Regions from separate parts of the Lysinibacillus sp. NPDC093197 genome, predicted to be linked through region 1. Evidence: riboswitches for the same ligand, from Rfam matches in the RefSeq annotation. Region 1 holds a riboswitch; each other region holds the start of a gene.
The links. Region 1 has a riboswitch for cobalamin ahead of ACIP9G_RS01715 (ABC transporter substrate-binding protein). Riboswitches for the same ligand answer to the same signal wherever they lie in the genome.
Positions count from the first base shown of each region.

Region 2: linked by a shared signal. The riboswitch ahead of ACIP9G_RS03510 (energy-coupling factor ABC transporter permease) and the one ahead of ACIP9G_RS01715 (ABC transporter substrate-binding protein) in region 1 are both predicted to bind cobalamin.
Region 3: linked by a shared signal. The riboswitch ahead of ACIP9G_RS22010 (FecCD family ABC transporter permease) and the one ahead of ACIP9G_RS01715 (ABC transporter substrate-binding protein) in region 1 are both predicted to bind cobalamin.
Region 4: linked by a shared signal. The riboswitch ahead of cobT (nicotinate-nucleotide--dimethylbenzimidazole phosphoribosyltransferase) and the one ahead of ACIP9G_RS01715 (ABC transporter substrate-binding protein) in region 1 are both predicted to bind cobalamin.

Region 1 is NZ_JBIVOH010000001.1:345,969-351,737, forward strand. Features, by position in the region: gene ACIP9G_RS01700 (cytochrome c oxidase assembly protein) at 2-838, opposite strand; gene ACIP9G_RS01705 (DUF2243 domain-containing protein) at 828-1,322, opposite strand; gene ACIP9G_RS01710 (precorrin-3B methylase) at 1,563-2,234, opposite strand; gene ACIP9G_RS01715 (ABC transporter substrate-binding protein) at 2,291-3,286, opposite strand; cobalamin riboswitch at 3,538-3,725, opposite strand; gene ACIP9G_RS01720 (GTP-binding protein) at 3,906-5,769, shown strand, end outside.
Region 2 is NZ_JBIVOH010000001.1:681,488-687,256, reverse strand. Features, by position in the region: gene ACIP9G_RS03530 (S8 family peptidase) at 1-1,335, opposite strand, end outside; gene ACIP9G_RS03525 (energy-coupling factor ABC transporter ATP-binding protein) at 1,466-2,302, opposite strand; gene cbiQ (cobalt ECF transporter T component CbiQ) at 2,299-3,072, opposite strand; gene ACIP9G_RS03515 (energy-coupling factor ABC transporter substrate-binding protein) at 3,076-3,348, opposite strand; partial or broken gene ACIP9G_RS03510 (energy-coupling factor ABC transporter permease) at 3,350-4,014, opposite strand; cobalamin riboswitch at 4,237-4,420, opposite strand; cobalamin riboswitch at 4,676-4,855, shown strand; gene ACIP9G_RS03505 ((2Fe-2S) ferredoxin domain-containing protein) at 4,994-5,365, shown strand; gene cobJ (precorrin-3B C(17)-methyltransferase) at 5,369-5,769, shown strand, end outside.
Region 3 is NZ_JBIVOH010000013.1:40,558-46,326, reverse strand. Features, by position in the region: gene ACIP9G_RS22015 (heme ABC transporter ATP-binding protein) at 1-412, opposite strand, end outside; gene ACIP9G_RS22010 (FecCD family ABC transporter permease) at 417-1,463, opposite strand; cobalamin riboswitch at 1,612-1,804, opposite strand; gene ACIP9G_RS22005 (YdhK family protein) at 1,982-2,563, shown strand; gene ACIP9G_RS22000 (response regulator transcription factor) at 2,601-3,284, opposite strand; gene ACIP9G_RS21995 (sensor histidine kinase) at 3,291-4,655, opposite strand.
Region 4 is NZ_JBIVOH010000005.1:37,328-43,096, forward strand. Features, by position in the region: gene ACIP9G_RS14240 (methionine gamma-lyase family protein) at 206-1,456, opposite strand; gene ACIP9G_RS14245 (trimeric intracellular cation channel family protein) at 1,604-2,209, shown strand; gene cobT (nicotinate-nucleotide--dimethylbenzimidazole phosphoribosyltransferase) at 2,642-3,697, opposite strand; cobalamin riboswitch at 3,803-3,978, opposite strand; gene ACIP9G_RS14255 (rhodanese-like domain-containing protein) at 4,122-4,424, opposite strand; gene hfq (RNA chaperone Hfq) at 4,519-4,749, opposite strand; gene miaA (tRNA (adenosine(37)-N6)-dimethylallyltransferase MiaA) at 4,848-5,741, opposite strand; gene ACIP9G_RS14270 (alpha/beta fold hydrolase) at 5,728-5,769, opposite strand, start outside.

The DNA of each region.
Region 1 (5,769 bases):
TTTAATTAATTTTTAATGTTCCCTTAGTTGTTTGCAGTTCACGGTCTCGTGGTCTTGCTGCCTTATACCATTGCAAGCAAAGTGTAAAAATTATTATGGCATCAATTATATCTCCACCATAGTACATAACCATACTTCCGATTTCTGCTTGTTCTATCGGAACACCTTTAGGAGGATGAGCATAAATATACTTTGATAATATTCCATGTCCTGCTAATGCAATAATTAAAACTATTGCTCTGTAAATAAAGGATTTCCTATGATATACAGGATCAAAATAAATGATAGAAACAGTAAACAAATAGCCTGCAATGAATACATGTAAATGGACAATTACATGTATTAGACTATTGTCGTGCATTAATGAATATAGGTTAGTAGTGTACAATATCCAAAGTCCACCTATATTTAGAAAGCTAGTGACTAGTGGATGAATAAGTATACGTGCTAGCCAACTTCTTAAAATTTTCGAAAGCCCCCTAGCTAATGGGGTGCTTAAAGTTCTAAGTATTAATGTCATAGGCGCTGCAAGTACAATGAATAACGGTGCTAGCATACCCAAAAGTAAATGGCTAAACATGTGTGCTGTAAAATCTATAGAAGCACGATTTGCTAAAGGACCTACAACAGCACTAATCGCCAATAAAATTCCAAAAACAAAACTTACTATACGATAAAATGGCCATGTTTTATAATTACGATTTGTAATTACAGTAGCAATAATATACAAAATTAATATGGTAATAAACAAAATTAAAAAAACTAGTTGAGGATGAATGATTCCAAAACCATCATGACTAGGACCACCCTCTAATATTTGGTGATGGTCAGCGTTCATTAGTGGTAGCCTCTGCTTGAAGATTTTTATTGCTAGTAAGAACAGCAAGATAAAGTCCGATTATGAGAATAATTGCAGCAAGTACATTCCAAATTACATCGTATACGATAACATTTTCTACATACCTAATCTGGTGTATTCGCATTAGCTTATGTTGAATGATGCCATCATATAATTGGAAACCTCCTGCACCTAGTAACATGCCACCAACCCATCTCTTCAACCAAAACCCACTTTTACGACGAATATCTGCAAGTAAAAACAATCCTGCAATAGTAGCAAACCAACTAATTGCATGGAATATACCATCAGAAATTAAACCAATATCCGTTGTAGACTTATCATAAAAATGATGCCAGCGAAATAATTGATGAAAAATAGTCTCATCTATAAAAGCTACTAGGCCTATCCCAAATAGAAACCCTGACAATAAATTCCGGCTTACATAAACTAGTGTATTTTTATGATTGTTTATGATGGTCATTCCATCCCCCCTACATTTAGATTTTCGTCCTTATCATTCCCTAATTTTTAATATTTTAACCCAACTTTACCTAGCGTATCAGGCTAAAACTACTTCTTTAAAGACATTATTTTTAACATCTATACCCCTACCTAGTCATCTATTGTTTCCATTAAAAAAGAGCTAGCTCTAGCCAGCTCTTTCCTTTTATCAGTTGTTTAAAACGACACGACTCCAAAGGCAGAAATCAATGAAGGAGAATCACTCTTTCTTTAATGCTTGCCAAAATTCAGCGCTATTTGTTCTACGATAAAATTTATGGAAAGGTTCATTTGGGCGAGCGTGTTTCTGATAATGCCTGATAATTTGTTGTAGAAAGCTTTCTATTTTTTGTACTGAAACTCTTTTAGCAAATAGTGTACCCGCCTTTGCATTGGCCCCCATCGGCACGGCACCTAAGTAAACATCGAAGCTATCCTTTTGATAAACAAGCCCAATATCATCATATACAGCATTATAGCAAGCCGATGCACAGCCATTAATATTTAACCGTAGTCTAGAAGGCACAGTTTCTTCATGTAATGCTTCGTATAGGTGTTCGGTTATTTCGGCAGCCTCCATTTTGTCCCCATCACAAAAATCACATGCTTTTATCGCAACGATAGGACCTTGCTTTGCAATATATAAGCCTGCTTCTTGAAGCTCATTGATAATTTCATTCACGTTTATAGTTGGGACGGACAAAAGGATACTATAGGAAGCCGAGTATTTAATTGCGCCGCTATCACCTACAACCTCAGCAATTTTTTGAAATTGAGCTGGTGTATAATGCTTATTGATAATACCTTGACTTACTGCAAGGCGTGTAAAATTTCCATTTGTATTTAGTTTTTCAAATGTTCGATCTGGTGTATTTGAACGAAAGGCATTCATTGTTTGTTCTCCTTATGAAAAAGAGCTAGCAAGTAGCTAGCTCTTTCGATTGTTATTTAAAAGTTTTCAGGATAAAAACCTTTTGCTAAAATTTCAATAGCCTCTGCAGCACGAACCCCTTCTGAAGCTGCTGAAAGTGGTAAAATGACAAAGCGTTCATTTTTCACAGCATCTGTTTCTTTTAATGCCGGATCACTTTTTAGGAATTTAATTTTGTCTTCTGCTGTTTGGGAACCATAATCAATTACGACAATGACTTCAGGGTTACGTTCAACTGTTTCTTCTTTTGATACCGTTGTCCAGCCCGATTCAACATCGCCAAAAATGTTTTTACCGCCAGCAACTGTGACAAGTTCATCCATAAAGTTTTGTGCCGCTGTAAAGACTTCCTTGTCCCCACTATCGAAAACTAGAACACGTAATTCTTTTTCACCTTGTGGTAACTTTGCGCGAACAGCATCAACATCCTTTGTCATCTGTTCAATTAATGCCTCTCCGCGGTCTTCAACACGGAATATTTTTGCAATATTACGGATATCCGTAAATATATCCTCTAACGTTGGTTTTGTAATACTTGAAGAAGTATGTAAATAGGTGTGAATACCAAGTGCTTCTAACTCTTCTGGTGTACCAACACCCTTTTCGCTAAAGCCACTTTTCCACCCAGCGTATAAAAAATCCGCTTCACTATCAATTACTTGTTCTTTTGTCGGATACTGCTCCGCTATCACTGGTACTTTATCGTAAGCTGCTTGTAAAGGTTCATAAATTTTATCATCTAAATAAGCAGTACCAACCATTGAATCTTCTAAACCTAATGCTAGCATTATTTCTGTAACGTGCTGATTTAAGCTAATCGCCTTTTTAGGAGCTTCTGTATAAACTTGTGTCGTATCGTTATTATCAATTGTTACTTCTTTTGCCTCTGCTTGTGCTGGTTCAATGTTTTCACTTTGTGCAGCTGATTCTGAATCATCTTTTGCACTACAAGCGCCTAAAATGCTCAATAATGCCATTGCAAGAACTAGCCACATGCCTTTCCATTTGTTCATGTTTGTTTCTCCTTTAGTTTGTAATTTTTCATCTTTATAGTAAGAAATCAATGACTTCTTTGCTATTGATTACGAGCACTTCTTGACGCTTCATTTCCTGGTAAAAGCATGAATTGCTGTTTGCTACGGTTCCTGCTTAAACTACTGCACATCAAAATGGACACAAAAAACCCTCTTGTTTCCAAGAGGGCGGCATAGTGAAAAAACAATGGTTATTCAACCAATCACTATTCCCATCCTCGTGGTGTTAAGTAAAATAATATATATTGGCAGGTATCCTGGCTTAGGTTCAACGTTTATACGTCTTCCCATAGTTAAACTACAGTGACTGTGTTGTATAAACTCCCCATTTACAGTTGCGGGACAGCATCGGATTTACACCGATTTCCCTTTTAAGCAAATGATAGAAACCATTTGCACCAATATATAGAAGTATTAAGTTATAAAAATAGCCTAGCAGAAGTAATTTTTGTTTTCAATCACACAAAAAAATCCATAACTAATAATTATGAATAATTGACTACTATTCAAACATAAACGAGAACTATTCTACTCGAAATGTTTTTAAGCACTATCTGTTACAATAGGAATATAGGAAAAATAGAAATGAGGATTTTTTATGTATAAAACGATTGGTGTGCTCGCACATGTCGATGCAGGAAAGACAACCTTTTGTGAACAACTACTATTCCATACGAACAGTATTCAAACGCGTGGAAGAGTCGATCACCAAGATACTTTTTTAGATAATCATACTATCGAACAAGCTCGTGGTATTACCATTTTTGCTGAACAAGGACGGATGCAAATTGGGGATGATACATACACACTAATTGATACTCCTGGGCATGTCGACTTTTCACCAGAGATGGAACGCGCAATTCGTGTAATGGATTACGCCATTATTATCGTAAGCGCAGTAGAGGGTGTACAAGGACATACTGAAACCGTGTGGCAATTGCTAAGGCAATACAACGTACCAACCTTCTTCTTTATTAATAAGATAGATCGTGAAGGCGCTGATGTAGATGCCGTTATGAAGCAGCTTCGAAAGGAATGTTCGAAGGACGTACTTTTAATAGAAGACCCATTGCGTACAGATTATGTCCAGAGCCACATTGCTGAATGGCTAGCTGAACGTGATGAACAACTACTCGATGCCTATTTGACAGAAAATCTCGATGCACAAACATGCCTATTACAGTTGCAAAAGTTGATTAAACAAGAGCAAGCATTTCCTTGCTTTACTGGTGCGGCATTAAAGGATATTGGAATAAAAGAATTTTTATCACAGCTCCCTCTACTTACGGAGACTCGATTCGACCATCAAGCACCGTTTCAAGGAGAGGTATTTAAAATTCGCCATGATGGAACTCAACGGTTAACGTTTATCAAAGCATTGCAAGGAACTTTACATACACGCCAAGACTTTACATTTGGTGATGTGACTGAAAAAATAACTGAAATTCGTTTATATAATGGCAGCCATTTTGACACAACACAAGAAGTGCAAGCAGGAGAAATTTTCGCGGTTAAAGGGCTTAGTCTAGCAAAAGTCGGTGATATTTTAGGTAATACAATACCTCCTCAGCCATATGAGCTTGTGCCTACGTTACAAGCTAAAGTACAGTATGATGGACAACAGCATATAAAAGAAGTTTTACAAGTATTCCGTTTACTTGAAGCGGAGGAACCATCGTTACGAGTCGTTTGGCATGAGAAATTCCAAGAAATCCATGTACATATTATGGGTGTTATTCAACTTGAAGTACTTGCTGAAGTGTTAAAAAATCGCTTTTCACTTTCTGTTACTTTTGGTGAGCCAAAAATCTTATATATGGAATCAATCGTAACAACTGTAACAGGATACGGTCATTTCGAGCCTTTAAAGCATTATGCTGAGGTACACCTGTTAATGGAGCCTAATATTCGTGGAACTGGTAACACTTTTGTTAACGCTTGTCATGCTGATGATTTATCAGTTGGAAACCAACGACTAATTGAAAAACATCTATTTGAACGAGAGCATCACGGTGTTTTAACAGGCTCCCCAGTGACAGATGTATGCTTCACCCTTTTGACGGGACGTGCTCATATCAAGCATACAGAGGGTGGCGATTTTCGCGAAGCAACTTTCCGTGCACTTCGACAAGGGCTGGAGCAAGCCGAAAATATATTGCTTGAACCATATTATCGCTTTAAATTGAAAGCATCGAATGATTTTATCGGTCGTATGATGAACGATATCCAGCAAGCAGATGGGACTTTTGATGACCCTCTATTAACAGAGGAACAAGTAACATTAACAGGACGTGTTCCTGTTGCAACATTTATGCATTATAGTACTACTTTCGCTGCTTATACAAACGGCAAAGGGTCAATATCGTTACAATTTGATGGCTATGATAAATGCCATAATAGTGAAGAAATAATTGCGCAAATCAATTACAATAAACAGGCAGATCCCGACTATACATCATCAA
Region 2 (5,769 bases), 340 kb from region 1:
TTCGGTATTCAGACTATTTTTATTAAGCACTTTGGCATTGGTTAGACGCTCTTCTTTTGTTTCAGAATAGCGCTCTGGTAGGTTGTTTAAATCGAAGTGCATTGCTTTTAATGGGTCGACGAGGCCATGTCCATAGGTTAGGTCGTAGCCTCTTTCACCTAAATCCTTTGCGGTCATTTCGAGTATTGCCTCTATTTCATGAGGCTTTAAAGTGGGATATTTTGATTTTAGTAGGGCTGCTACACCCGCAACTACAGGAGATGCCATTGAAGTCCCGCTAAATGCTGTGAAGGATGATCCCTTTTTTCGATCATAAACGGTACTATAAATATCTTCTCCTGGCGCAACTAAGTCCACTGATGGTCCATAGTTGGAATAGCTTGATAGTTTATTGCGTTCATTTGTAGAACCAACGCTAATGACACCTTCGAAAGAAGCGGGGAAGGAGTATTGATCTGTTGAATCATTACCCGCAGCAGCTACAATCGTAATGCCTTTATCGATTGCTTTTTTAACGGCTTCCTGCATTAGTGGAGATTCTCCGTAGCCACCGAGACTCATATTAATAACGTCAGCGTTTTGTTCAATAGCGTAAAGTATACCTTGTGCAATAACGAAATCATTTGCAGTTTGTTTGCCGTTAAAGACATCTATTGGCAGAATCTTTGCTGATGGATAAATACCATGTCCACCAAGCCCATTATCTTTAGTAGCTGCAATAATGCCTGCTACATGCGTCCCGTGTGGATCAGAAAATGAGGTATTGGCAGGCGTTGCTGCATTATAAGGTGGAAGCACTTGAGACTTCAAATCTGGATGTTTATAATCTACACCAGAATCGATAACTGCTACTTTGACCTCATGATTTCCTGCTAATGATAAAGCCTTATCAATTTGCAGTAGATTTATATGATACATATCCTTTTTCTTTGGATCGACTGCATTATTAAAGGATTGGTACTTGTAGCTTGGAGATACACTTTTGACTCCGTTTTGCTTGGCATAATACGAAACAGCCTCTGTTAATGTTATGCCTTTTTTTAGTTGGATTACTTCGTAACCTAATGAAGGAATCGATCGAATTACTTTTGAACCAATTTTACTATGTACGGTCTTCGCAAGACCCGAATGTTTGACGATAATAGTATCGGCACTAATCCATTCGTTTCCTCCTGTTTGATCGTTGAACTGCTTTAATGCTTGCCTTTTGTTGCTAGCGAGCATACTTGTCACCAATTCTGGGTTCTGTGGTGCTTCAGCAAAGGCAGAAGCAGCAGGAACCATTAGTGCAGAACATGCTACGACAGCGATTGATTTCATCACCCAGTTTTTCAATTGTTTTTCCTCCTTCAGTAAAATATGACATTTCACTATTTATAACGGATGGAAAATAGAAAAGTTTCATATCTCAATAAATTTTTTTCAATTGTTTTAAAATTGTTTGAGTGCCTGGCACCCAAACAATTTAGAGCTGCTCGATAAGTGTTTGTAAGTCTTCTTTTGATCGAGGCATAGGCAAGCCAACGTCAAATAACTTTTTGTTTTGTAAGGCGAGGGTTATTTCAAAAACCCATGGTCGTTCAAGATGGGCTAGTTCAAGTAACTTCTCTTGATAGAACAATTCGACCGGATCCCCATTGTAAATGACTTTCCCAGCCTCCATAACAATTATTTGATCCGCCCATTCATAAGCCAAAGCGATATCATGGGTTGCCAATAAAAAAGTTCGTTCCCCATTTTCTAATTTAGCTAAGTAATGTAAAAGTTGTGCAGCATAATAATTGTCTAGTCCAGCAGTCGGTTCATCTAATAGTAATACAGAAGGTTCCATTGCCAGCACACCTGCCATGGCAACACGTTTTTTCTGTCCGACGCTTAAAAAATGTATGGGCTTATCAAGTAATGACTCAACCTCTGTTTGTGCTACTGCCCAGGCGATTTTTTCCTCGATTTTTTCATGAGACCAGCCAAGATTTAATGGCCCGAAAGCGATATCTTGCTTTACTGTACCTGAAAAAAGTTGATTGTCAGCATCTTGGAATACGATGCCGACCTGCTGACGTAATGCGGATAATGCTTTTCTAGAATAGCTAAGCGCTTCGTTGCAAAACGTAATGTTGCCATCGGTCGGTTTTAAAATTCCATTTAGATGCTGAAATAGTGTTGATTTGCCAGCACCATTATGACCTAGTAGGGCGATTTTTTTCCCCTTTGGAATTTGCAATGAAATATCTGTAAGTGCCTCGGTACCGTCTGCATAAGCATATGATAAATGTTTAAGATCAAAATAAAGCTCTGTCATGAGAAAAAACCTCCATATATTACGAGGAATAAAAATATAAAAACAATTCCAAACCAGTTTTTCTTGCTATAACATACACTGTCTTGCCAATAAATAGATTCGCCACCACGTGCTTGCATCGCATTATTTAGTTCACGACTACGTTGAAACATTTCCGCAAACAATGCTGCAATAAGCATGGAAATCGACCGTAACCATTGCATAGGTGATTGATAGCCAAGGCGTGATTGTTGAGCAAGATGAATTTTTTGCATGCTATTTAAAAAGATGAAAATAAATCGATACGTTAGCTCTACTAATTCTACAAATAAAGCAGGCAGACGCCATTGACGTAAGACGTGACAAATAGATTGTACCGATGTCGTTAAAATTAAAAAGTATAAACAGCTAATACTGCCTAATACAGAGAACAATAGCTGCTGTGCTGTGATCAAGCTTTCATTTCCGATGAAAAAAGTCCAATTACTAAGAGAAAATGCCCAGAAATGTGCTGGGAGGTTACTTGAATTTGGTGCAATTGAAATCAAAATAGATAGTAAACTGGATAGCAGAAAAAATCCTGGTAACAGCAGTAATTTCGCATAATATTGGAAAGGGATTTTTGCGCCTAAAATGATAAAAGCACTCATTACAATAAATGTAATGAGTGAAATAAGTTCATCTCTCACGATAAGCGACAATAGCAGTAACCCCAAGGAAAACGTCATTTTTTCTAACGGATGAACGGACGCTAGTTTATTCATATAAGCATACTTATCAATGAGTAACATCGTTTAACCTTCCTTATGCTTGCCGCGCATATAGCCTACGAAATAGCCAATAAAGCCAGCACCAATCGCAGCCTGTAATACGAATAATAAGCTTTCAATTTCACCACTTGGTGGCTCCCATAAGCTTTCAAACCATGGTTCATATTCTGCATTAATTTCACCGATTGCAGCTTCAGCTTCTCCGTCTGCACCACCGAATTCTGCACCTTTTTGTACGAAAAGAGGGATGATTGCTAAAAGTACAACGACAGCTAGTAGCAGTAAATTTTTCTTCATCCTAATGTGCCTCCTTTGCTGAGAAAACACGTAGTGCCTTTAATTCGCTCACATTGTATTTTTTTAAGAAATTCATAACGATAACTGTTAAAATTCCTTCACTAATTGCTAGAGGGATTTGTGTTAAAGCAAAAATACCTGCAAATTTTGTGAATGAAGCCATAAAGCCTCCTACTTCAGAAGGGAAAGCCAATGCTAATTGAACTGAAGTGACAACATATGTACCTAAGTCCCCAAGCATCGTGCAAAAAAGACAGCAATAGAGAATGATAGACCGATTTTTTGAGAACCTTTAAAGACATAATACGCAATAATTGGTCCTACAATCGCCATAGAGAAAGCATTTGCACCTAAAGTGGTAATACCACCATGTGCTAAAAGTAATGATTGGAATAATAAAACGATTGTTCCAATCACACTCATGGCTAATGGTCCAAAAAGAACTGTACCAAGGCCAACACCAGTAGGATGTGAGCAACTTCCTGTTACTGATGGAATTTTCAGTGCCGATAAGACGAATGCGAATGCACCTGATAAGCCTAATATCATTTTCGTTTCAGGATTTTCGTCAATTGTTTTACGAATAGAACGTAATCCTAAAATAATAAATGGAATCGAAATAACCCACCAAAAAATCGCCCATTCAATCGGCAAAAATCCTTCCATGATATGCATGGCAAACGCTCGTTTTGGTACTAGTAAAAGAGCCACTAAGAAATAACTAAGTTTCCAAAAAGAAAATTTCAAAACCTTTCCTCCTCAACAGTAATTTTCGAATGTAGCGTGCGCAATAAAAAAAGCACTTCTCCGTTTCGGAAAAAGTGCATAGCTGAAAAAGCAAATAGAACTGTCATTTGCCAAGCCGCACACCTCTCCTCGTAGGTTGAAACGATCACGATTTTCTCGGCAGGTCTCCTGGCTTTAGTTCAACATTTTATAGGCCTTCCCGTCCTATGGACAGTGACATTTTCTATAAAATTCCCTAGTACAGTGGCGGGACCGCGCCGGACTTGAACCGGCTTCCCTTTTAAGCGAAATGTATACACTTCGCACCGAAAAAAGATGAAGTTGTGAGTTTTCACGAAGAAGTGTAACATGTTTTTCCAATCATAAGCTATCCTTTTTTTTGTAAAAAATTTTTTATAAAATAACAATCTAGAAAATTCAGATAAATGTCAGAGAAAATCTATCAATTTTAATGAAATATTTGTTGAAATTTTATTAAAAATCTAATAAATAAAAAAGAAATGTTGAAAAGTATAAAAATGATAGGCTATGATAGAAACAGTTTTATATTCGTTTTATTAACATTTCATTTTAAAATTTAAATATAAATCCATCATTAAGTGCTCGATATACTTCGAGATAATAGGGAAATCGGTGTAAATCCGATACAGCCCCCGCTACTGTAATAGCTGATGAAATCGCAATGCCACTGAAAACTTGGGAAGGCGCGAAAGTAAGAGGAAGCTTAAGTCAGGAAACCTGCTTAGTTGATGATATGCAAACTTTTCGGAGGGAGAAGTGAAGCGAGAGCGGATACGTGTATATTCGTTTTTATTTTGGCTTCTATAAAACCTTTACTCTTCGATATCGAGTAAAGGTTTTTTCTTTTTCCTAAAAGTAGAATGAGGGGAGAAAAGCAATGACAACTTGGAATTTAGAGGGCATGAAAACCCATCTTTTTATTTGTAATGGTAGTAGTTGCATGAAAAAAGAAGCTGAGGAAATTACGCTCGCAATACGAGACGAAATAGAGAAATTAGCACTCGATAAGGAAATACATACGACAAGAACGCGTTGTAATGGCAGATGTAAAGATGCTTGTGTTGTGATCGCGTACCCACAGGGAAATTGGTATCGTGTACCAACAGTTGAGCATGGTAGAACACTTGTAAAAGATTTAAACCATGATTCTTTACACAGCGAGCATGTTTTTACACTGACAGAAGGTACGTTGCAACGTACCCCACAAACAACAGCCATTAAAGGCATCGACAAGGTGAAAGAGGGGTAAAAAATGGCGCAAAAAGGAAAGATTTTTGTTGTAGGCTTTGGACCTGGAGATTTCAAGCATATTACGACACGTGCTGTAGAGGCATTACAACAAAGTGAATTTATTATCGGTTATAAAACGTATGTTGAGCTCATTCAAGATTTAGTAAGTGCGAAGTCGATTGTTAGTACTGGTATGACAGAAGAAGTGTCACGAGCACAAGAAGCGGTACGTCAAGCGGAGGCTGGAAATATCGTTTCTGTTATTTCGAGTGGTGACTCAGGCGTATATGGGATGGCTGGACTTGTATATGAAGTACTAATTGAGCTTGGGTGGACGGAAGCAACAGGTGTTGAAGTCGAAATTGTGCCAGGAATTTCTGCTATTAATTCGTGTGCAAGTTTGCTAGGCGCACCGATTATGCA
Region 3 (5,769 bases), on a different contig from region 1:
AACTAAAGCTGCGCGTTTCTAAATGGGCAATACCCGTTTGAGACAATGCCTCTTTCACTATTTTAAAGTCTTCCTTATCGTCCATTTCAAAAAGCTTCTTATGTGGCGTTCTTCCCATGCTCACTAAATCTTTCACTTTAAAATCGAATAAAACAGGTGTCTCCTGACTAACAACGGCTAAATTTTTTGCAATCGCTCTACTTGATTGCTGAAAAATATCTTCCTCATTCAATAATACCGTTCCACTTTCTGGCTTTAATAACCGATACATATTTTTCAATAGTGTCGACTTCCCACTACCATTAGGACCAATTAAACCGACAAATTGCTTTTCCTTTATTTGAATGCTTACTTCTTTTAATATGCGCTGATCATGAATGGAGAATGATACATGCTTCGCCTCTAATGTCATACCTTTAATCTCCTTCACCAAATGAATAATTGTTACGGCGTAGTAGCCAAATGAAAAATGGACCGCCACAAAAGGCAGTAATGATTCCAATTGGCATTTCTTCTGGAGCTATTATCACGCGGGCAATCGCATCTGCCCAAACTAAGAAAATCCCTCCTAATAATGCGCTAATTGGGATAACATATTTATAATTAGACCCTACTATTAATCGCACGATATGTGGAATTATTAAACCAACAAACCCAATGGAGCCACTTACTGCAACGAGCACACCTGTTAGTAATGATACGAGTAGTATCAATTGAATTCGAAATTGTTGAAGATTAACACCTAATGTGACCGCCGCTTCTTCCCCAAGTAGTAATAAATTTAAATTTCGATAATGTAGCCATAACAAACCAAAAACGATGAAAAAGATAATAGCTGGAATGAATAAATTACTCCATTTTGCGCCCGCAAGACTTCCAAGCATCCAATACATAACGGCTTTTATACCGCCCTCTTCCTTAGACATCATTAACATAAAATTTGAAGTAGCAGATAATATAAACGATACAGCCATTCCTGCTAGCAACAAACGGAAAATAGAAATACGTCCCCCTACACGTGACAAGAAAAATACCAACACAATTGCTATAAAGGAGCCTAGAAAAGCAGCTACTGAAAGGGCGTACATACCTAAAAATGAAAAAGCGCCTAAAATGATGACAGCCGTGGCACCAACTGTCGCACCTGAAGAAATACCTAAAATATATGGATCTGCAATAGAATTACGGACAAGTGCTTGCACAGCTGCTCCAGCAATAGCTAAACCTGCTCCAACAATGGCTGCAAGCATGACACGTGGGACACGTATTTGCCATATAATAATTTCTTGTGAGCGGCTCCAATCAGGCACTATCGTATTTGAGAAAATAGGAATTTTCGAGAAAATAACCTTCCATACATGTAGCGGTGTAATTGACACTGAGCCAATCATAATAGCAACCGTCATTGAAGCTAACAGTACTAAAAGAAGGGTCAATGAAAATAGCATAAATTTTTTATTCATTTGCTTATTAACTCCTTATCAATCTTGATAAATACGAAGCAATAAAAAAGGGTATTCTACGCACGAATGCATAGAAATACCCTAGGTTAAACAAAGTTGGAGAAGTATCCATCAATTGTCCGTAATTGCTTGCATCCTCGTGGGCATTACAGGTATGAACTAATTGGCAGGTCTCCTGGCTTCGATTCAACGTTACTATGATTGCCTTCCCATTCTAAAAACAGTGGCTACTACATCATAGAACTCCTCGTTACAGTTGCGGGACAGCGTCGGACTTACACCGACTTCCCTTTTAAGTGGCACTTGTTAACAAGCGTCACACCATTAGTTTCTGAAATTTTAAAATTATGACGATTCTATCATACATAATTATCGTAGTCTATAGCTTCTTTCATCTAGGAATCAATCTTTCCTCTTTTCAACTTCATACAAATGGATTTTGCACAAAACCTAATCCATAATTTCTGCACATTTACTTGTTACATTAAAGACAAATAAATAGTAAGGAGGAAATTCATATGGTATTAAAAAGAAATTTTTTCCTAGGCTTTATAGCAGCAATGGCTTTACTAATATTATCAGCTTGCTCTGACGATGCAGCGAAGACGGACTCTGCTAATGGTGACGCAATGGACCATAGTGCAGAAACAGGCCATGGAGAAGAGATGAATCATTCAAGCTCGGGTGAAGTTCCATCCACTTTAAAAACTGCTAAAAACCCTAAATTCCCTGTAGGCAGTACTGCTATTATTAAGGAAGGACATATGTCTGGGATGGCAGGCGCCGAAGCAACGATTGTTGGGGCATATGATACAACTGCCTATATTATCTCCTATGAACCGACTACTGGTGGAAAGAAAATAGAAAATCATAAATGGGTAATACATGAGGAATTAATAGATCCAGGTGTTGCCCCATTGTCTCCAGGCACTGAAGTCAAAACAGATGCTGCACATATGAAAGGCATGGAAAATGCTACTGTTCGCATTGATGACGCAGTACAAACGACCGTTTATATGATTGATTTTCCATTAACAACTACTGGTGAAGAAATGAAAAATCATAAATGGGTTACAGATAGTGAACTAACGTCAAAATAAAAACGAAACACCCTCTGTCATCAGAGGGTGTTTGTAATTACTTTTTGTCAGCAAGCTTATGCCATTTATAGCCGATTCCCCACACTGTCTGTAAGTAATCATCAACAGGAAAGCCACTTTTCCTTAGTTTTTCCCGTAAATTGCGGACATGCGAATCAATTGTTCGGTCTTCAATAGTACCGTTATATCCCCAAACTGTATTAATTAAATGCTCTCTTGAGAAAACTTTATTTTGATATTCAAGAAACAGCGCTAACATCGAAAATTCTTTCGGCGTTAAAAGAATAGCTTCTTGTTGAAAAGACAATTCAATAGATTCTTTATTTAATCGTAGCCCTTCAAAAAAAATGAAAGTTTCTTCAGTTTTTGTTCTTCTTAATACAGCATGTATGCGTGCTACTAACTCTTCCTCGTCAAAAGGCTTTAAAATGTAGTCGTCTGCTCCTAAATTTAAGCCTTTTATAATATCAGCCTGTTCCGCTTTTGCTGTTAGCATAATGACAGGTACATCCCAAAACTTCCTTATTTCCTGACAAGCTTGCCAACCATCCATATCTGGCATCATAATATCTAACAGCACTAAATCTACATGATTTTCTTCTAAATAGTCTAAAGCATCTCTAACCGATGACATCGCTATGCAATGAAAAGAAGGCTCTAAATAAAGCGTTAGTAACTCCAGCATCCTTGGTTCATCGTCAATTAATAATAATGTTTTCATTTGTTCCTACCCCTTAAATAATAATTCAAAAGTAGTCCCTTTGTTTTCCTCACTAACAACGGTTACTTCCCCTCCGTGTGCATGGACAAGCTCTCTAACAATAGCAAGACCTAATCCCATACCTCCATGTGCACGTGCACGAGATTTTTCAACCCTATAAAAACGTTCAAAAATATAAGGTAATTCCTTCTTCGGAATCCCCTTTCCAGTATCTTTAACAATGATTTTTATTAAGTTATTTTGCCTTTTTACTATAAAGAAAGTAGAATCTCCTAAGGAACAATAAGTTAATGCATTATTTAACAGATTCAAAATAATTTGCTCTAGCCTTACTGAATCGGCCATTAATGTTAATCCCTTTTCACATTGAACAAACAAGTGTATCTCTTTTTCCTGAAAAGCAGGTCTTAGCTTTACTTCGATACTTGCCACTAATTCATCCAATTGAAGACGTTCTTTGTTAATTACAAATGCGTTTTCATCCATTTTTGCTAAATCAAATAAGTCTTTAATTAACGTTGAGAGCCGATTCATTTCTTCAATAATAATACCTAAATATTTTTGGCGATCCTGCTCCGTTAAATCTCGCTTGTAAAGAATATCTGAATAGCCTTTTATAAAGGTAATAGGTGTTCTTAGCTCATGCGCAATACTTGCTAAAAACTCCTTTCTTTCCTCTTTTAAATGATTTAAATCATCGGATAACTGTTGTATGGCATTCGCAAGATCGCTTAATTCATCTTTGCCATTAGTCGAAAGGGCGACAGTAAAATCTCCTTTATTCATTTTCAATGCCGCTTCCTTCATAGCCATTAATGGTTGGGCTAATTTTCGAGATAACACAATAATGACGGCGATCGTCACCAATGCTGAAACGAGGCCGACAATTAGAAAATGTTTGTTTAATCGTTCCATTAACGCATGGATGGAATCTGTATTTTGAAACATAAACACATAGCCAACAGTCTTTTGCTGTTTAAGAATAGGACTAATCGTTGCAATATATTTTTCATCCTGCCAATTTTTCTCTAATACCTGACCACTATAAGGCACCCTACCCTTGAGCTTCTTTAAATAAACGTGTATTTCAGGGTGTGAAGATGAAGCAGCTAAAATTGTTCCAACATTATCTGTGATGACAACGTCTGTATTTTCTCTTGATTCCATTAATAATATATGTGATAACGTCTCCTCATCGAAATTTTGCTCTAATATCGTTCGATGTGAATTACCAGTTGTCTGCAAGTTTATTAATTCTTCTTCAACACGCGAGTTAGTCAAAGAAACATGTAAAAAAAACATCATAAATGTTTCTATACAAAACAATGTAATAAAAAAGATTATTCCAAGCTTTAATGAAAGTTTTTTCATGCCTTAACCACCTATATTTCAAAATGATAACGTGTAAGTGTGAAGATTTTATGCAGAAGAAAGATACTTTTATAAATATTATAAAATAAAGACTTCACGCCCACTAATTTTTCATCATCATATGGCATTTATATATGTAGCAATCATAAAGAAACGTGCCAGGCACACACACAATTCTGAAAACTTCAATATGTTTATAACTTAGTAAAAATCCACGTAGACTCCTGCGGGAACGCACTCAATGTAAGACACAACAGGCGGCGCGACAGCGACGGTTGTGGCTTACATCGTGCCCGCGGAAAGCGTAGTGGATTTTACGATTGAGGAGCCGGAATTATGCTAGGAATATAAGAGATGTGCCAGGCACACACACAATTCTGAAAACTTCAAGATGTTTATAACTAAGTAAAAATTCACGTAGACTCCTGCGGGAACGCACACAATGTAAGCCACAACAGGCGGCGCGACAGCGACGGTTGTGGCTTACATCGTGCCCGCGGAAAGCGTAGTGGATTTTTACGATTGAGGAGCCGGAATTATGCTAGGAATCTAAGAGATGTGCCAGGCACACACACAATTCTGAAAACTCCAAGATGTTTATACCTTAGTAAAAATCCATGTAGACTCCTGCGGAAACGCAATGTAAGACACAACAGGCGGCGCGACAGCGACGGTTGTGGCTTACATCGTGCCCGCGGAAAGCATGGTGGATTTTTACGATTGAGGAGCCGAAATTATGCTAGGAATCTAAGAGATGTGCCAGGCACACACACAATTCTGAAAACTTCAAGATGTTTATACCTTAGTAAAAATCCATGTAGACTCCTGCGGAAACGCAATGTAAGACACAACAGGCGGCGCGACAGCGACGGTTGTGCCTTACATCGTGCCCGCGGAAAGCGTAGTGGATTTTTACGATTGAGGAGCCGGAATTATGCTAGGAATATAAACGAGGTGTCAGGCACCCACACAATTCTGAAACCTTCAAGATGTTTATAACTTAGTAAAAATCCACGTAGACTCCTGTGGGAACGCACGCAATGTAAGCCACAACAGGCGGCGCGACAGCGACGGTTGTGGCTTACATCGTGCCCGCGGAAAGCGTAGAGGATTT
Region 4 (5,769 bases), on a different contig from region 1:
ATTACAGTCTTTTTCTTGTTAATAAATTGTAAGAAACAGTAGATTTCAGTTCCATTCGCTCCTTTTTACTAATTTCCTCCACTTAGAAGTTCTATACGCAACGTATTTTCCATTCGTACTGAAGTGTCAAACTCCCACTATTACCATTACGAGACAAGCCCCATCACAAAACTGTGATAGGGCTTGTCTAACAGCTATAAATTGCCTATTTCCGTATGCTTTGGACAGCGCTACAAATGGCAAATTTCACGTGCTCATATGTCAATCCACCTTGAATAAATGCTGTATACGGCGGACGAATTGGACCATCCGCTGTAAGTTCAATGCTTGAGCCTTGAATAAATGTCCCCGCTGCCATAATGACATCGTCTTCATAGCCAGGCATGTAAGCAGGCTCTGGAGCGTAGTGCGCATTAATTGGAGAATTTGCTTGAATTTCTCGACAGAAAGCAATCATTTGTTCTGCTGTTTTAAATGATACCGATTGAATTAAGTCTGTACGTTCCGCATGATAACTAGGGAAAGTATTCATCCCTATTTCCTCCAGCATTGCTGCTGTGAAAATGGCACCCTTTAATGCTTGACTAACAACATGCGGTGCAAGGAAAAAGCCTTGATAGAAATCACCAAGTGTGTTTAATGTTGCACCTGCTTCTGCCCCAATACCTGGTGAGGTCATACGATAAGCACATTTTTCTACTAAATCAGCTCGTCCTGCAATATAACCACCTATTTTTGCTAAGCCACCACCCGGATTTTTAATAAGAGAACCTGCCATTAAATCAGCACCTACTTCTGTAGGTTCCTGTGCCTCCACAAACTCACCATAGCAGTTATCAACAAAAATAACGGCATTTGGAGCCAATTCTCTAACTTTTTCACACATTTTTGCAATTTGTGAGATGGTAAAGGAAGGACGAGTTGCATAGCCTTTTGAACGTTGAATAGCTATCATTTTCGTGTTTGGTGTAATAGCTGCAGCAACTGCAGTCCAATCAATTTCTTTGTTGTCAATCAAATCTACATGGCGATAACCAATTTTATAATCCTTCAGCGAGCCCGTATCTTTGTCACCACCATCGACAATCGATTGTAGCGTGTCATATGGTTGACCTGAAATATAAAGCAATTCATCACCTGGTCGTAGCACACCGAATAGACTAAGCGTAATCGCATGTGTACCAGATATGATTTGCGGACGGACAATCGCCGCCTCTGCTCCAAAAACTTGTGCATATACACGCTCAAGATTGTCACGTCCCTCGTCATCATAGCCATAGCCATTTGACGGATGTAAATGAAAATCGCTTACTTGATGCGCTCTGAATGCGGAAAGTACCTTTTGCTGATTGATGAACGCCATATTCTCTACCTTCGTGTGATAAGGGCGCACCTTTTCTTCTATTTTTTCCGCTAATGTTAACGTTTCTGTTGTTAAATGGGTTGTAAAAGTCATTGTTTTCGTCTCCGTTTCAAATTGTTCTTTCCTATCTTATCAATTTGTTTGCAACCCTGCAAAAATTGCTATTGTGTCTAGCTGTTAAATGCGCTAAGCTAAGGGGCGGACTTACTACAAATTATTCTCGTATAAGGGGGGAAAGTGATGGCTTGGGAAGTTTTTAGCATCATCGGGACAATTGCCTTCGCTATTTCCGGGGCAATAATTGCAATGGAAGAAGAATACGATTTATTCGGTGTATATATACTTGGCATTGTAACTGCATTCGGTGGAGGTGCCATTCGTAATTTACTGATTGGTCTACCTGTCACAACATTGTGGGGGCAAGATATGATGTTCCAAATTGCGATTGCTGCAATTACTATATTTTTTATTTTTCCGCATCATCTAATACAGCATTGGCATCGTTGGGGCAATTTCACCGATGCTATTGGTTTATCGGCTTTTGCTATACAAGGTGCATTGTACGCTGTCAAACTCAATATGCCAATTAGTGCAGTCATTGTTGCTGCTGTTTTAACTGGTTCAGGCGGTGGTATTGTTCGGGATTTATTGGCTGGACGGAAGCCACTCGTGTTACGCGATGAAATTTACGGTGTATGGGCAGCACTTGCAGGTCTTCTTATTGGACTGGAATTACTACCAGGCGATATTTTCTTATATGTATTATTCGGTGTCATTACAGTTTTACGAGTTCTTTCATATATGAAGAAATGGCGTTTGCCGTTACGGAAGTTGAACCGAGCTTAATAGAGGCTTTACCGTTGATGTCCGCTACGGCGAGTGCTTTCCGCGGGCACAACGTAAGCCGCAACCGTCGCTGTCGCGCCGCCTGTTGCGTCTTTCGTTTTGTGCTGTTCCCGCAGGAGTCACTCGCCTTCGCTACCATCAACTCGTGTTCTCTTCTAATTTTTTATTTACTACCAAAGAATGAACAGCTATAGTTTCATTCATTTTACATAGCGTAAAAATGCCATCACATTAGTCGAACTCTTTCTGCTTTACCGTTGATGCCCGCTACGACGGGTGCTTTCCGCGGGGTCGCAACCGTCGCTGTCGCGCGAATTGTTGCGTCTTAGGCTGCGTGGGTTCCCGCAGGAGTCACTCGCCTTCGCTACCATCAACTAGATTGTATATACTATTTCCTTCGCTCTAAGAACAAACCTTATTCCTCGTCAATTATTATTTATCTATTAGCGCCATAGACTCTGCTAATGTAGCCATATTGCTCATCATCGAACAAGCTGCGTCTAGAATTGGAAACGCTAATGCTGCACCAGAGCCCTCTCCCAATCGCATATTCATATGAAGCATCGGCTCTACTCCTAGCAATTCGGCTGCTATTTTTGCCCCAGGTTCTTCTGATGCATGAGAAGGTATGATATAGTCTTGTACTTTTGGTTCAAGCTCATATGCAATTAGTGCAGCTACTGTAGAAATAAAGCCATCAATGACAACTGGTTTGCGATTTGCGGCAGCCGCAAGGATCACTCCAGCCATAGCCCCTATTTCTAACCCACCAACTTTTGCAAGTATATCGATTGCATCATGACGATTAGGTTTGTTTATTTCGATAGCCTTTTGAATAACAGCTACTTTATGTTCAATTCCTCCTGACCCTAGCCCTGCACCGAATCCCGTCACTTCATGCGGGTGACAAGCATGAAGTACTGATAATATAGCTGCACTAGGTGTTGTATTGCCAATCCCCATTTCACCAGTACCAAGAACATTTGCCCCTTTTGCTATTTCTGATGTAGCTATTTCTATGCCTACTTCAATTGATTGGACTGCTTCTTCCCTCGTCATTGCCGGACCTTTCGCCATATTATCCGTACCATATTTAATTTTTTTTATTAGTACACCAGCATTAAGCGGAATATCCTCTTTGACACCGACGTCCACCGTTACAATTTTTGCATTTGTTATTTTAGCAATAGCACAAACACCTGTTACCCCTTTAGGAAAATTCAATGTTTGAAAAAATGTTACGTTTTGTGGATTCGATGTTACCCCTTCGTCACAAACACCGTGATCTGCCGCACAAACGATGATCACTTTGTTATCGAGTTTAGGATATAGTTCTCCCGTAATCCCAGTTAGTTGTATAGCAAGCGACTCCAGCTTCCCTAAACTGCTTGGTGGCTTGCTAAGAGAATCTATACGTTCCTTCGCATTTTCCATCATTTTGTTGTTAGTACGTTGAATTTGTTGAATCGTTTGTTGTAGCAATTGCATCATCATCTCTCCTTTTTTTAGCCTTTTACATAAAAGAATGAAAAAAATAGAAAAGTCTGTAGTTTATTTCATAACAAATAAACTACAGACTTTTCCATCGTCCATATCATCCGAAGCAATTAGGCAGGTCTCCTGGCTCAATCTCAACATTTTATAGAACCTTCCCAGCCATCGCTAGTGGTATTCTCTATAAAACTCCATTTTACAGTGGTGGGACCGCTAAAGCATTTCACTTTATTCCCTATTCTCCCAACGTGGGCACCTAATGCTTTTATGTAATTACTTTAAATTTACGACAAAGTTTTTTGAGTGTCAATATTGTTAAAAGTTTTGGTAACAGCACTTTTTGCATTGCCATCATTTAATATAAACAAAAAAAATGAGGTATTTAACAACTGACTTGTTAAATACCTTCATCTTTACATTATTTAAATTCTAATTCCCCATCATAGGCAAGCATGCCGCCTTCAAGATTTGTTACATCAAAGCCTTGTGCTTCTAAATAAGCACATGCATTTGCCGAGCGTCCGCCAGCTTTACATACGATAATATAAGGCTTAGATCTATCTATCTCATCTAGACGCTCTGGAATTGTTCCAAGCGCTATATGCTTAGCACCAGGAATGACACCTTGTGCTACCTCATCATCTTCTCGCACATCAATAATGTATAGGTCTTCGTTAGCATCTAGTTGTTCTAATAATTGCGTTGTATCCATTGATTTCATCTTTATAGTCCTCCAATATATCAATTTCCTATTACATTATAGCGTGAACGAAAAAAAACAGCTAGTGATGTAGCACTAGCTGCTTAAAATGACTCTATTCTTCTGTCTCTAAAAATTCGACTTGCTTTGCTGGAACGAAAGTAGAAATTGCGTGTTTGTAAATGAGATGCTGTTTGCTTTCAGCATCAACTAATAATACTGTAAAGTTGTCATAGGATTTCACTGTTCCTTTTAACTGGAACCCGTTTAACAGAAACACAGTTACAAAAACACTGTTTTTACGTAGATGGTTCAAAAACGTATCTTGCAAATTGATTGATTTCATAGATTGCGCCTCCCCTACTCTCTTTCTACCTCTTCATTCCTATAGTAGCATGTTATACCAATTTATCAATTAGTAATTTTTAGAAATTATTAAAGTTTTTAGTCTTTTTCAATAAAATGAATGTCCATCTTATTACGGAAATAAGTAAGTTGTCTTTTCGCGTAGCGACGAGAATTTTGTTTTAAACTTTCAATTGCTTCTTCTAATGTGCATCGACCATCTAAGTAATCATACAATTCCTTATAGCCAATCGCTTGTATTGACTGTACACCTCGAATATTTTGCTGCCATAACCCTTTTACTTCTTGTAACAGCCCTTTGTCCATCATCAAATCTACTCGGCGATTTATGCGATCATAAAGCTCATCGCGTGACATATTTTCTCCAAGCCCTAAAATCAAATGGCGATAAAGGGGGATTTCTCCACGATTATGTTCATCTGAAGCTTTTGAAACACCACTTAATTCAATCATTTCTAATGCTCGAATAACACGTCTTGTATTATTCGGATGAATTGTTTCTGCCGTTTTCGGATCCAATGCTAGTAGTTTTGCATGCATTGCTTCAGGACCCAACTTTTCTAGCTCTTCATAATATGCCTTACGTGCTACCTCATCTACCTGCTCCTCCGTAAATTGGAAATCATAGAGCACTGCTTGTACATATAATCCAGAGCCTCCAACAATAATTGGCAACTTCCCGCGTGCCTGTATTTCACTAATTTTGGCACGCACCAGTTTTTGATAATCCGCTACTGAAAATGATTCTGTTGGCTCTTTGAAGCTTAATAAATGATGTGGTACACCTTGCATCTCTTCCTCGGTAATTTTCGCTGTACCAATATTTAAGTCTTTATAAATTTGCATCGAATCGCCATTAATAATTTCACCATTATACTTTTTTGCTAGCTCAATGCTCAGTGCTGTTTTACCAGAGGCCGTTGGACCAACGATTGCAACAACCTCTGCTTGCTGAATTTTATTTTGTATCATACTTTTTTAACCACCGTAATAAAACTTG